Skermanella sp. TT6: one gene and its partner. The protein of the gene in region 2 interacts with the protein of the main gene of each other region in a pairwise test. Links are inferred from orthologs where the notes say so. Each region holds a gene or a part of one and is shown on either strand. Other genes may lie near its edges.

Region 1 (3,742 bases), 3.8 Mb from region 2 along the record:
TCCGGCCTGGAGCCGGCGTCCTTGTCCGCGAACAGGGGCGCCAGATAGCGCCGCGCGGCGGCTTCGGCCACCGGCCCGTCGAGCCAGCCTTCCTCCGCGAGCGCCACGAACACCGAGCAGGCCCGGGTGGCGATCTCGGCGTCCCCCCGGATCCGGCGGATCGCCGCCTCGTAGGCGCCGGCCCGCGCCGTGCTCTCGGTCGCGATCACCGCGATCCGCCCGCTGGCCGACGCGGCGCAGGCCGCCTCGGCGCCCGGCTCGATCACGCCCGTCACCTCGATCTGGGGATAGGCGTCGCGGAGCGCGTCGAGCGCGTGGGCCGACGCGGTGTTGCAGGCGACCACCAGCAGCTTGATGCCGCGCCCGACCAGCAGCCCCGCCGCCTGGACCGCGTAGCGGGCGATCGTCTCGGGGCTCTTGGTGCCGTAGGGCAGGCGGGCGGTGTCGCCCAGGTAGAGCAGCTGCTCGGTCGGCAGCCGCTCGCGGAGTGCCCGCAGCACGGTCAGGCCGCCGACACCGCTGTCGAAGATGCCGATCGGCCGGTCATGGAAGGTCATGGAGACTCACCGGAGGGAGGGCCAGGGGAAAGGATCTCCCGACCCTGGGCCAATATGGTGAAGACGCAGTTAATCAAGATTGCCGCCACCCGCGGCACGCTCAGGGCAGCAGCTTCAGGCCCATTTCCCAGAACCCGGCTTCCAGCCGGCTCGCGGTCGTGAAGGTGCGGGCCAGGTCGGGGAACCGCGCCTCCCCGCCGCGCCTTCCGTACAGGCTGTCCAGCTGGTCGATCTCGGCCGCCGCGACGGCGCGGTATTCCTCGCCGGCATACATCTCGATCCAGGCGCGGTAGGGGTTCCCCTCCAGCCGCGTCGCCGGATCGGCCGTCAGTTCCGCGGCGATCTCCGCGTAGCCGACGATGCAGGGCGCCAGCGCCACGTGCAGGTCGAGCAGGTCGCCGGCCGTGCCGCGTTCCAGCACGTAGCGGGTATAGGCCAGGGTGCCGGTCGCCTCGGGAGAGGCCGCCATGGCCGCCTCGTCCAGGCCCCATCCGGCGCAGAACCCGACGTGCAGCCCCATTTCCAGGTCCAGGATCGCCGAGAGCGACGCGCCCGCCTGCCGCATGTCGGCCAGGGTGTCGCTCTTGTAGACCGCCAGCGCGTAGGCGCGGGCGAAATGGATCAGGAACAGGTAATCCTGGATCAGGTAGTGGCGGAACGAGGCTTCGGGCAGGCTGCCGTCGCCCAGCCGGCGGACGAACTCGTGGCGGGTGTAGCCCGTCCATTCCGGTCCCGCCGCCTCCTTCAGGCGGTCGAACAGGCGTGCGGCCATCGGGCGTCAGCCCATCATGTTGCGCGTGCCGGAGGGCAGCCGGACCGTCAGGCCGTCAAGCTCCTCGGACATGATGATCTGGCAGCCCAGGCGGGAGGTCTTGGTCAGGCCGAAGGCGAGGTCCAGCATGTCCTCCTCGTCCTCGGACGCGTCGGTCAGCAGGTCGTACCATTCGGGTTCGACGATCACGTGGCAGGTCGAGCAGGCCAGCGAGCCCTCGCACGCCCCTTCCAGGTCGATGTCGTTGCGATGGGCGATTTCCAGCACCGACAGGCCCAAGGGCGCATCCACGTCGCGCTTGTTGCCCTCGGTGTCGATGAATGTGATCTTCGGCATGATGCCACAACTCCGTCGTTCTTCACTTACCGGTCGAAAACCCGAGACGCGGGACTAAAGGTTCGACCTATCGCCCCGTCAAGCGAATCCTTCATCATTTCCACCGATTTCCTCCGCGTGTCCTCCCGGCGCGTCTCCCCGCGGACCGTCTCAGGGAGCGTCGCCGCGCAGGCCGGGACGCCGCCGCCGCGCCGCGCCGGTGAGCGCTTCGAGCCGCTCCAGCCGGTGGACGATGAGCGCCGCGGCGTCCAGGTCCCCGGCGCGGAACGCGGACGACAGGTCGTGGATGCACTGCTCCGTGCCGCGGGCGGCCTGGTTGGCCACCCGGTCCAGTTCCGCCGTGTCGCCGGCACCCGCCAGGGCGGCCTCCATCCCGTCGAGTTCCGGATCGGCGGGGGTCGGCTGGCCGGCGCCATGGACGATGTCGAGCAGGAACCGGGCGCGGCGGATCGGATCGCGCAGCGTGTCGTAGGCGTGCCTGAAGGCGTCGAACTGCGCCCGCGCGTTGGATTTCTCCCGCGGCCCCTTGCTCTCGAACCGTTCCGGCGCGAGGGTCCGGCGGAAGCCGGCGAACTGCCGCTCCAGCGTCGCGGGGTCCAGGTCGAAGCGGACCGGCAGCCCCAGCCGCGTGAAGGGATCGATCGAGCGCGGCGGCTGCACCGTGCCGCAGTTGTGGCAGAACAGCGCGCGCGGCGAGACCGAATGCGAGCAGAGCCAGCACGGGACCAGGTCTCCCGCCACGGTTCCGGGCCCGCCGCCGATTCCGCCTTTTCCCGAGCCGCCCCGTGCCCCGCCGCCTTTGCGTTCAATCATGCCGCATCGCTTCTGAATGTTATGGAGCCAGAATGTCATGGAGCCGGTGCCCGGGGTGACGGAACCCGTATCCCGCGGGCTGGCCTGCGTCCTTACAGGTCGTGCGTCTTTACAGATAAGGTGTTCCCCGGGCAACGCCATACGTCGCGGCCAGACCTTCGGACAAACCGTCAGGACCCGGCCGTGGCGCGTGCCCGGCGCCGGCACAGCGCGCTCCAGGCATCGACGAAACGGTCGATTTCCTCCGGTCCCGTCGCCCAGCCCAGGCTGACCCGGATGGCGGAGGACGCTGCGCCGGCATCCACGCCCATCGCGGTCAGCACGTGCGACGGCTTGACCTTGCCGCTGGAGCAGGCAGAGCCGGCGCTGACCGCCACGCCGGCCAGGTCCAGCGCCATGATCTGCGTTTCGCTCGGGATGCCCGGGATCGACACGCAGGTCGTGTTCGATACCCGCGGCGCGGCTCGGCCATGGATCAGCACGGGCACGCCGGCCGCTTCCGCCGCCTCGGCGATGCGCCGCTCCAGCCCGTCGCGCAGCCGGCCCAGCCGATCCGTCCCGTCCGCGGCGTCCCGAGCGAGCCTGGCGGCGGCGCCGAACCCGGCTATCCCGGCGACATTCTCCGTGCCGGCCCGGCGGCGCTGTTCCTGCCCGCCGCCGCGGAGCACGGGAATGATCGGGATGCCGTCCCGCACCACCAGGGCGCCCACGCCGTGGGGACCCCCCAGCTTGTGGGCCGACAGGGTCAACAGGTCGATCCCGAGCGGGTCGGCGTCGATGCCGATGCGGCCGGCCCCCTGCACCGCGTCGCAATGGAACAGCGCGCCGTGGGCATGGGCGAGGCGCGACGCCTCGGCGACCGGCTGGATCACGCCCGTCTCGTTGTTGACCAGCATGACCGAGACCAGGGCCGTCCCGCCGTCCCGCGCCAGCATCCGGTCGAGCGCCGCGAGGTCGACCGTGCCGTCCCGCGTGACCGGGATCCGCTCCGCATCGGGAACGGTCTCCAGCACGGAATCATGCTCGATCGCCGACACCAGCACGCGGCGGCCGTTGCCCCTCGCGGCTCCCGTGGCCAAGGCCGACGTGTTCGCCTCGGTCCCGCCCGACGTGAACACGACCCGCGCCGGGGCGACGCCGGCCAGCGCCGCCACCTCGGCCCGCGCGTCCTCCACCAGCCGCCGCGCGCGCCGGCCGAAGCCGTGGACGGAGGAGGGGTTGCCGGCGGTCTCCAGCGCCGCCATCACGGCGTCGCGCACGGCGG
Region 2 (4,453 bases):
CTGAAGATCGTGCCGATCGACGAGTCCGGCACCCTGCTGATGGACGAGTACGAGAAGCTGCTGGGGCCGAAGACCAAGCTGGTCGCGATCAGCCACATGTCCAACGCGCTCGGCACCATCAACCCGGTCAAGGACATCGTCCGGATCGCCCACGCCAAGGGCATCCCGGTGCTGGTCGACGGCTGCCAGGGCGTCACCCACCTGGGCGTGGACGTGCAGGACCTGGACGCCGACTTCTACGTCTTCTCCGGCCACAAGCTGTACGGCCCGACCGGCATCGGCGTGCTCTACGGCAAGGCCGAGATCCTGGAAGCCATGCCGCCCTACCAGGGCGGCGGCGACATGATCGCCCGCGTCACCTTCGAGGAAACGACCTTCAAGGGCATCCCGCATCGTTTCGAGGCCGGAACGCCGGCCATCGTCGAGGTGATCGGGCTGGGCGCGGCGCTGGAATACCTGATGGAGCTGGGACTGGACAGGATCGCCGCGCACGAGCGCGACCTGCTGGCCTATGCGACGGCGCAGCTGACGGAGATCCCGGGGCTGCGGATCTACGGCACCTCGCCGAACAAGGCGAGCATCCTGTCCTTCACGCTGGGCGACGCCCATCCGCACGACATCGGAACGATCGTCGACCGGGCCGGCGTCGCGGTTCGGGCCGGGCACCACTGCGCCCAGCCGCTGATGGACTTCTACAATGTGCCGGCGACGGCGCGGGCCTCCTTCGCGCTCTACAACACCTTCGACGAGGTGGACGCGCTGGCGGCGTCGCTCCGCCGGGTCCAGGAGATCTTCGGGTGATGACGGGAGCGACGATGGACGACCTGCGGGACCTGTACCAGGAAGTCATCCTGGACCACGGCAAGAACCCCCGGAACCTCCGCCATCCGGAGGACAGCAACCGGGAAGCGCGCGGCGACAACCCGATGTGCGGCGACAAGGTCACCGTATACCTGAAGGTGAGCCCCGACGGCATCGTCGAGGACGCCGCCTTCGAGGGGCGGGGCTGCGCCATCTCCACCGCCTCGGCCTCGATGATGACGGAGCTGGTCGCCGGCCGGACCGAGGCGGAGGTGAAGGCCCTGTTCGAGCGCTTCCACGAGATGTGCACCAAGGACGACCACGAGCATGTCCATGGCGGGGGCGTGGACGGGGAGGCCCTGGAGCGGCTCCAGGTGCTGGCGGGAGTCCGCCAGTTCCCGATGCGGGTCAAGTGCGCCACCCTTGCGTGGCACACCCTGGACGCGGCCCTGGCGGGCGGCGCCAAGGCTTCTACCGAATGAACGGGCGGCAGGTTCGAGGAGGCGATGAAATGCCAGACGATGTGAGCGGCCAAGTGCTGGAGCAGACCGGCGTGGTGGACAACGAGACTTTGATGGACCAGGTGATCGACGCGATCAAGACCGTCTACGATCCGGAGATCCCGGTCAACATCTGGGAACTGGGGCTGGTCTACCGGGTCAACGTGGACGCGGAGAAGAACGTCGAGGTCGACATGACCCTGACGGCGCCGTCCTGCCCGGTGGCAGGCGAGATGCCGATGCAGGTGCAGCAGGTCATCGAGAATCTCGACGCCGTGAAGTCATGCCGCGTCGAACTGGTCTGGGAACCGTCCTGGCATCCCGGCATGATGTCGGAAGAAGCCAAGGTGGCCCTGGATATGTTCTGATGCCGCGGATCGGCACTGGAATCGGCACCGGACAGAGCATGCAGAAGTCGGAGTAGAACGAGATGGCACTTCCCAAGGCAATGACGATCACCGACGCCGCGGCCGAGCGGGTCAAGCAGATCATGGCGAAGTCGGAGAAGCCGGCCCTGGGCCTGCGCGTCGGCGTCAAGACGCGCGGCTGCTCCGGACTCAGCTACACCGTCGAATACGCCGAGGAGATCAAGAAGTTCGAGGAGGTGGTCGAGGACAAGGGCGTCAAGATCCTGATCGATCCGGCCGCGACCATGTTCCTGATCGGCACCGAGATGGACTATGTGGACGACAAGATCCAGTCCGGCTTCGTCTTCAAGAACCCGAACGAGAAGGCCCGCTGCGGCTGCGGCGAGAGCTTCAGCGTCTGACGGCCGGCCCGCGGTACCGTTCCCGATGCGGGCCTTTCCTCCGTGATCGAACTTCGGCAGGTCAGCCACCGGTTCGGCGACCATCAGGTCCTGCGCGACGTGTCGGTGACCCTGGCGGAGCGCCGGGTCGCCGTGGTCGGCGCGAACGGGTCGGGCAAGAGCACCTTCGCCCGCCTGCTGAACGGGCTGGTGGTGCCGGACGAGGGCTCGGTGCTGGTGGACGGGCTGGACACCCGGACGGAGGGCAAGGCCGTCCGCCGCAAGGTCGGCTTCGTGTTCCAGGACCCGGACACCCAGATCGTCTATCCCATGGTCGAGGAAGACATCGCCTTCGGCCTGAAGAACCTGAAGCTGGACCGCGCAGAGATCGACCGGAGGGTGGCCGCGGTGCTGGACCGCTACGGGCTGGCCGGGCACCGGAGCCGCCCCGCGCACCTGCTGAGCGGCGGCCAGAAGCAGATGCTGGCGATCTGCTCGGTGCTGGTGATGGAACCGGCTTACGTCGTGTTCGACGAGCCGACGACGCTGCTCGACCTGCGCAACAAGCGCATGGTCATGGAAACGGTGGCCGGACTGCCCCAGGCCGCCGTCTTCGTCTCCCACGACCTGGACCTGCTCGGCGGGTTCGACCGGGTCCTGGTCTTCGACGGCGGCCGGATCGTCGCCGACGATCGCCCCTCCGCCGCCATATCCCGTTATGTAGAACTGATGGCCTGATGCTGGGCCTCTATATCGAGCGCGAGTCGCCGGTCCACGCGCTGGCCCCGGGCGCCAAGATGCTGGCGCTGATGCTGGTGGCGGTCGGCCTGATCCAGGTGACCGATCCCCGCGTCCTCGGCGTCGTCCAGGCCGTGGCCCTGGGCCTGTTCGCCCTGGCGCGCCTGCCGCCCCGCGAGGTCGCGGCCCAGCTTCGCCCGGTGCTGCTGCTGGGACTGTTCTTCTTCGCGGTCCACGCGCTGCTGGTCGGCTGGGAGAGCGGGCTGGTCACGGTCCTGCGCTTCACCGTGCTGGTTTCCCTGGCGGTGCTGATCACCCTGACGACCCGGGTCTCTGACATGGTAGAGGCCCTGGAACGGGGGCTCCGGCCCCTGCGCCGGGTCGGCGTCAATCCCGCCAAGGCCGGCCTGATGATCTCGCTCGCGATCCGCTTCGTGCCGCTGCTGATCGATCTGGTCCGCGAGATCCAGGCCGCCCAGCGGTCGCGCGGCCTGGAGCGCAGCGTCACCGCCGTGGCGGTGCCGCTGATCGTCAAGACGCTGCGCATGGCCAGCGTGCTGACCGACGCGATCGAAGCCCGCGGCTACGATCCCGATTGAGTTTTCCGCGCCGGCGCGCCATGTCTCCGCCTTGCTGGTGCGGAGCGAAGTGCCGCAGGTCGGCCTTCGCCCGTCAGGGCGAACGCCGACATCCTGCGTCAACGCTCCGGCCATGTTGTCGGCCTTCGGCCGAGGCCGACCTACGATTAATCGATCAAAACCAAGTACCGGACCACACCGACATGCTGACCACCCGCGACATGGTCCATATCGCCCTGTTCGCCGCCATCATGGCGGCGCTGGGGCTGATGCCGCCGATCCCGGTCGGGTTCATCCCCGTGCCGATCACCGCCCAGTCCATGGGCGTCATGCTCGCCGGCTCGATCCTGGGGGCCAAACGCGGCGGCCTCGCGATGCTGCTGTTCCTGGCGCTGGTGGCGGTGGGCCTGCCGCTGCTGTCGGGAGGGCGCGGCGGCCTTGGCGTGTTCTTCGGCCCGACCGCCGGATTCCTGCTGTCCTGGCCGGTCGGCGCCTTCGTGGTCGGCTGGCTGACGGAACGCTTCCGCACCCGCCTGACCTTCGCCCGCCTGCTGGCCGCCTGCGCCGCGGGCGGGATCTTCGTGGTCTACGCGATCGGCATCGTCGGCGTCAGCTTGGTCGCCGGCCTGCCGCTGTTCCAGGCCGCCGCCGGCTCCCTGGCCTTCATCCCCGGCGACCTGGCCAAGGCCGTCGTGGCCGCCTTCGTTGCCCACACCGTCAACCGGAGCTACCCCGTCATCCAGGCCTGAGCCGTCAGGCGGCGCAGGTGGGCCGCGCGGCGGGTGCCGCGGCGCCGTCGAACAGGTCGGGGAAGCGCTGCTCCAGCTCGGGCAGGGAGGTCAGGATCTCCCGCAGATGGCGGCGCATGGCGGCCTCGGCCCCGTCGGGATCGCGGGCCTCGATCGCGTCCACGATCGCCTCGTGCTGGTGGATCAACCGATCGAGCGGCGTCGCGTGGGGCAGGCTCAGGTAGCGCACCCGGTCCATCTGGGCCTTGGTCTCCTCGACCACGCGCCATGCGTATTCGCAGCCGATCCCCAGCGCGAGGGTCCGGTGGAACGCCTCGTCCAGGTCGAGGAAGCGTTCGG

The links. The genes of interacting proteins can lie anywhere in the genome.
Region 1: the proteins of IGS68_RS23990 (region 2) and IGS68_RS06355 interact in binary tests that used the Escherichia coli proteins (3 or more experiments, as listed by UniProt). The link is inferred for Skermanella sp. TT6 from one-to-one orthologs.

The regions. Positions count from the first base shown.
Region 1 is NZ_CP067420.1:1,365,609-1,369,350, forward strand. Bases 1-2,887 are described here. They hold IGS68_RS06355 (ferredoxin family 2Fe-2S iron-sulfur cluster binding protein), read right to left. Parts: upstream 1,666-2,887; coding sequence 1,336-1,665; downstream 1-1,335. Other genes in these bases: murI (glutamate racemase), read right to left, coding at 1-557; tenA (thiaminase II), read right to left, coding at 658-1,329; IGS68_RS06360 (molecular chaperone DnaJ), read right to left, coding at 1,816-2,478; IGS68_RS06365 (cysteine desulfurase family protein), read right to left, coding at 2,649-2,887. Also shown: more of IGS68_RS06365, read right to left, coding at 2,888-3,742. UniProt on the Escherichia coli protein: Ferredoxin are iron-sulfur proteins that transfer electrons in a wide variety of metabolic reactions. Although the function of this ferredoxin is unknown it is probable that it has a role as a cellular electron transfer protein.
Region 2 is NZ_CP067420.1:5,137,510-5,141,962, reverse strand. What follows is about bases 658-3,400. They hold IGS68_RS23990 (HesB/IscA family protein), read left to right. Parts: upstream 658-1,731; coding sequence 1,732-2,070; downstream 2,071-3,400. Other genes in these bases: IGS68_RS23980 (energy-coupling factor transporter transmembrane component T family protein), read left to right, coding at 2,787-3,386; IGS68_RS23985 (energy-coupling factor ABC transporter ATP-binding protein), read left to right, coding at 2,113-2,787; IGS68_RS23995 (SUF system Fe-S cluster assembly protein), read left to right, coding at 1,313-1,669; sufU (Fe-S cluster assembly sulfur transfer protein SufU), read left to right, coding at 801-1,283; IGS68_RS24005 (cysteine desulfurase), read left to right, coding at 658-801. In the rest of the region: more of IGS68_RS24005, read left to right, coding at 1-657; IGS68_RS23975 (biotin transporter BioY), read left to right, coding at 3,569-4,114; IGS68_RS23970 (GntR family transcriptional regulator), read right to left, coding at 4,119-4,453. UniProt on the Escherichia coli protein: Is able to transfer iron-sulfur clusters to apo-ferredoxin. Multiple cycles of [2Fe2S] cluster formation and transfer are observed, suggesting that IscA acts catalytically.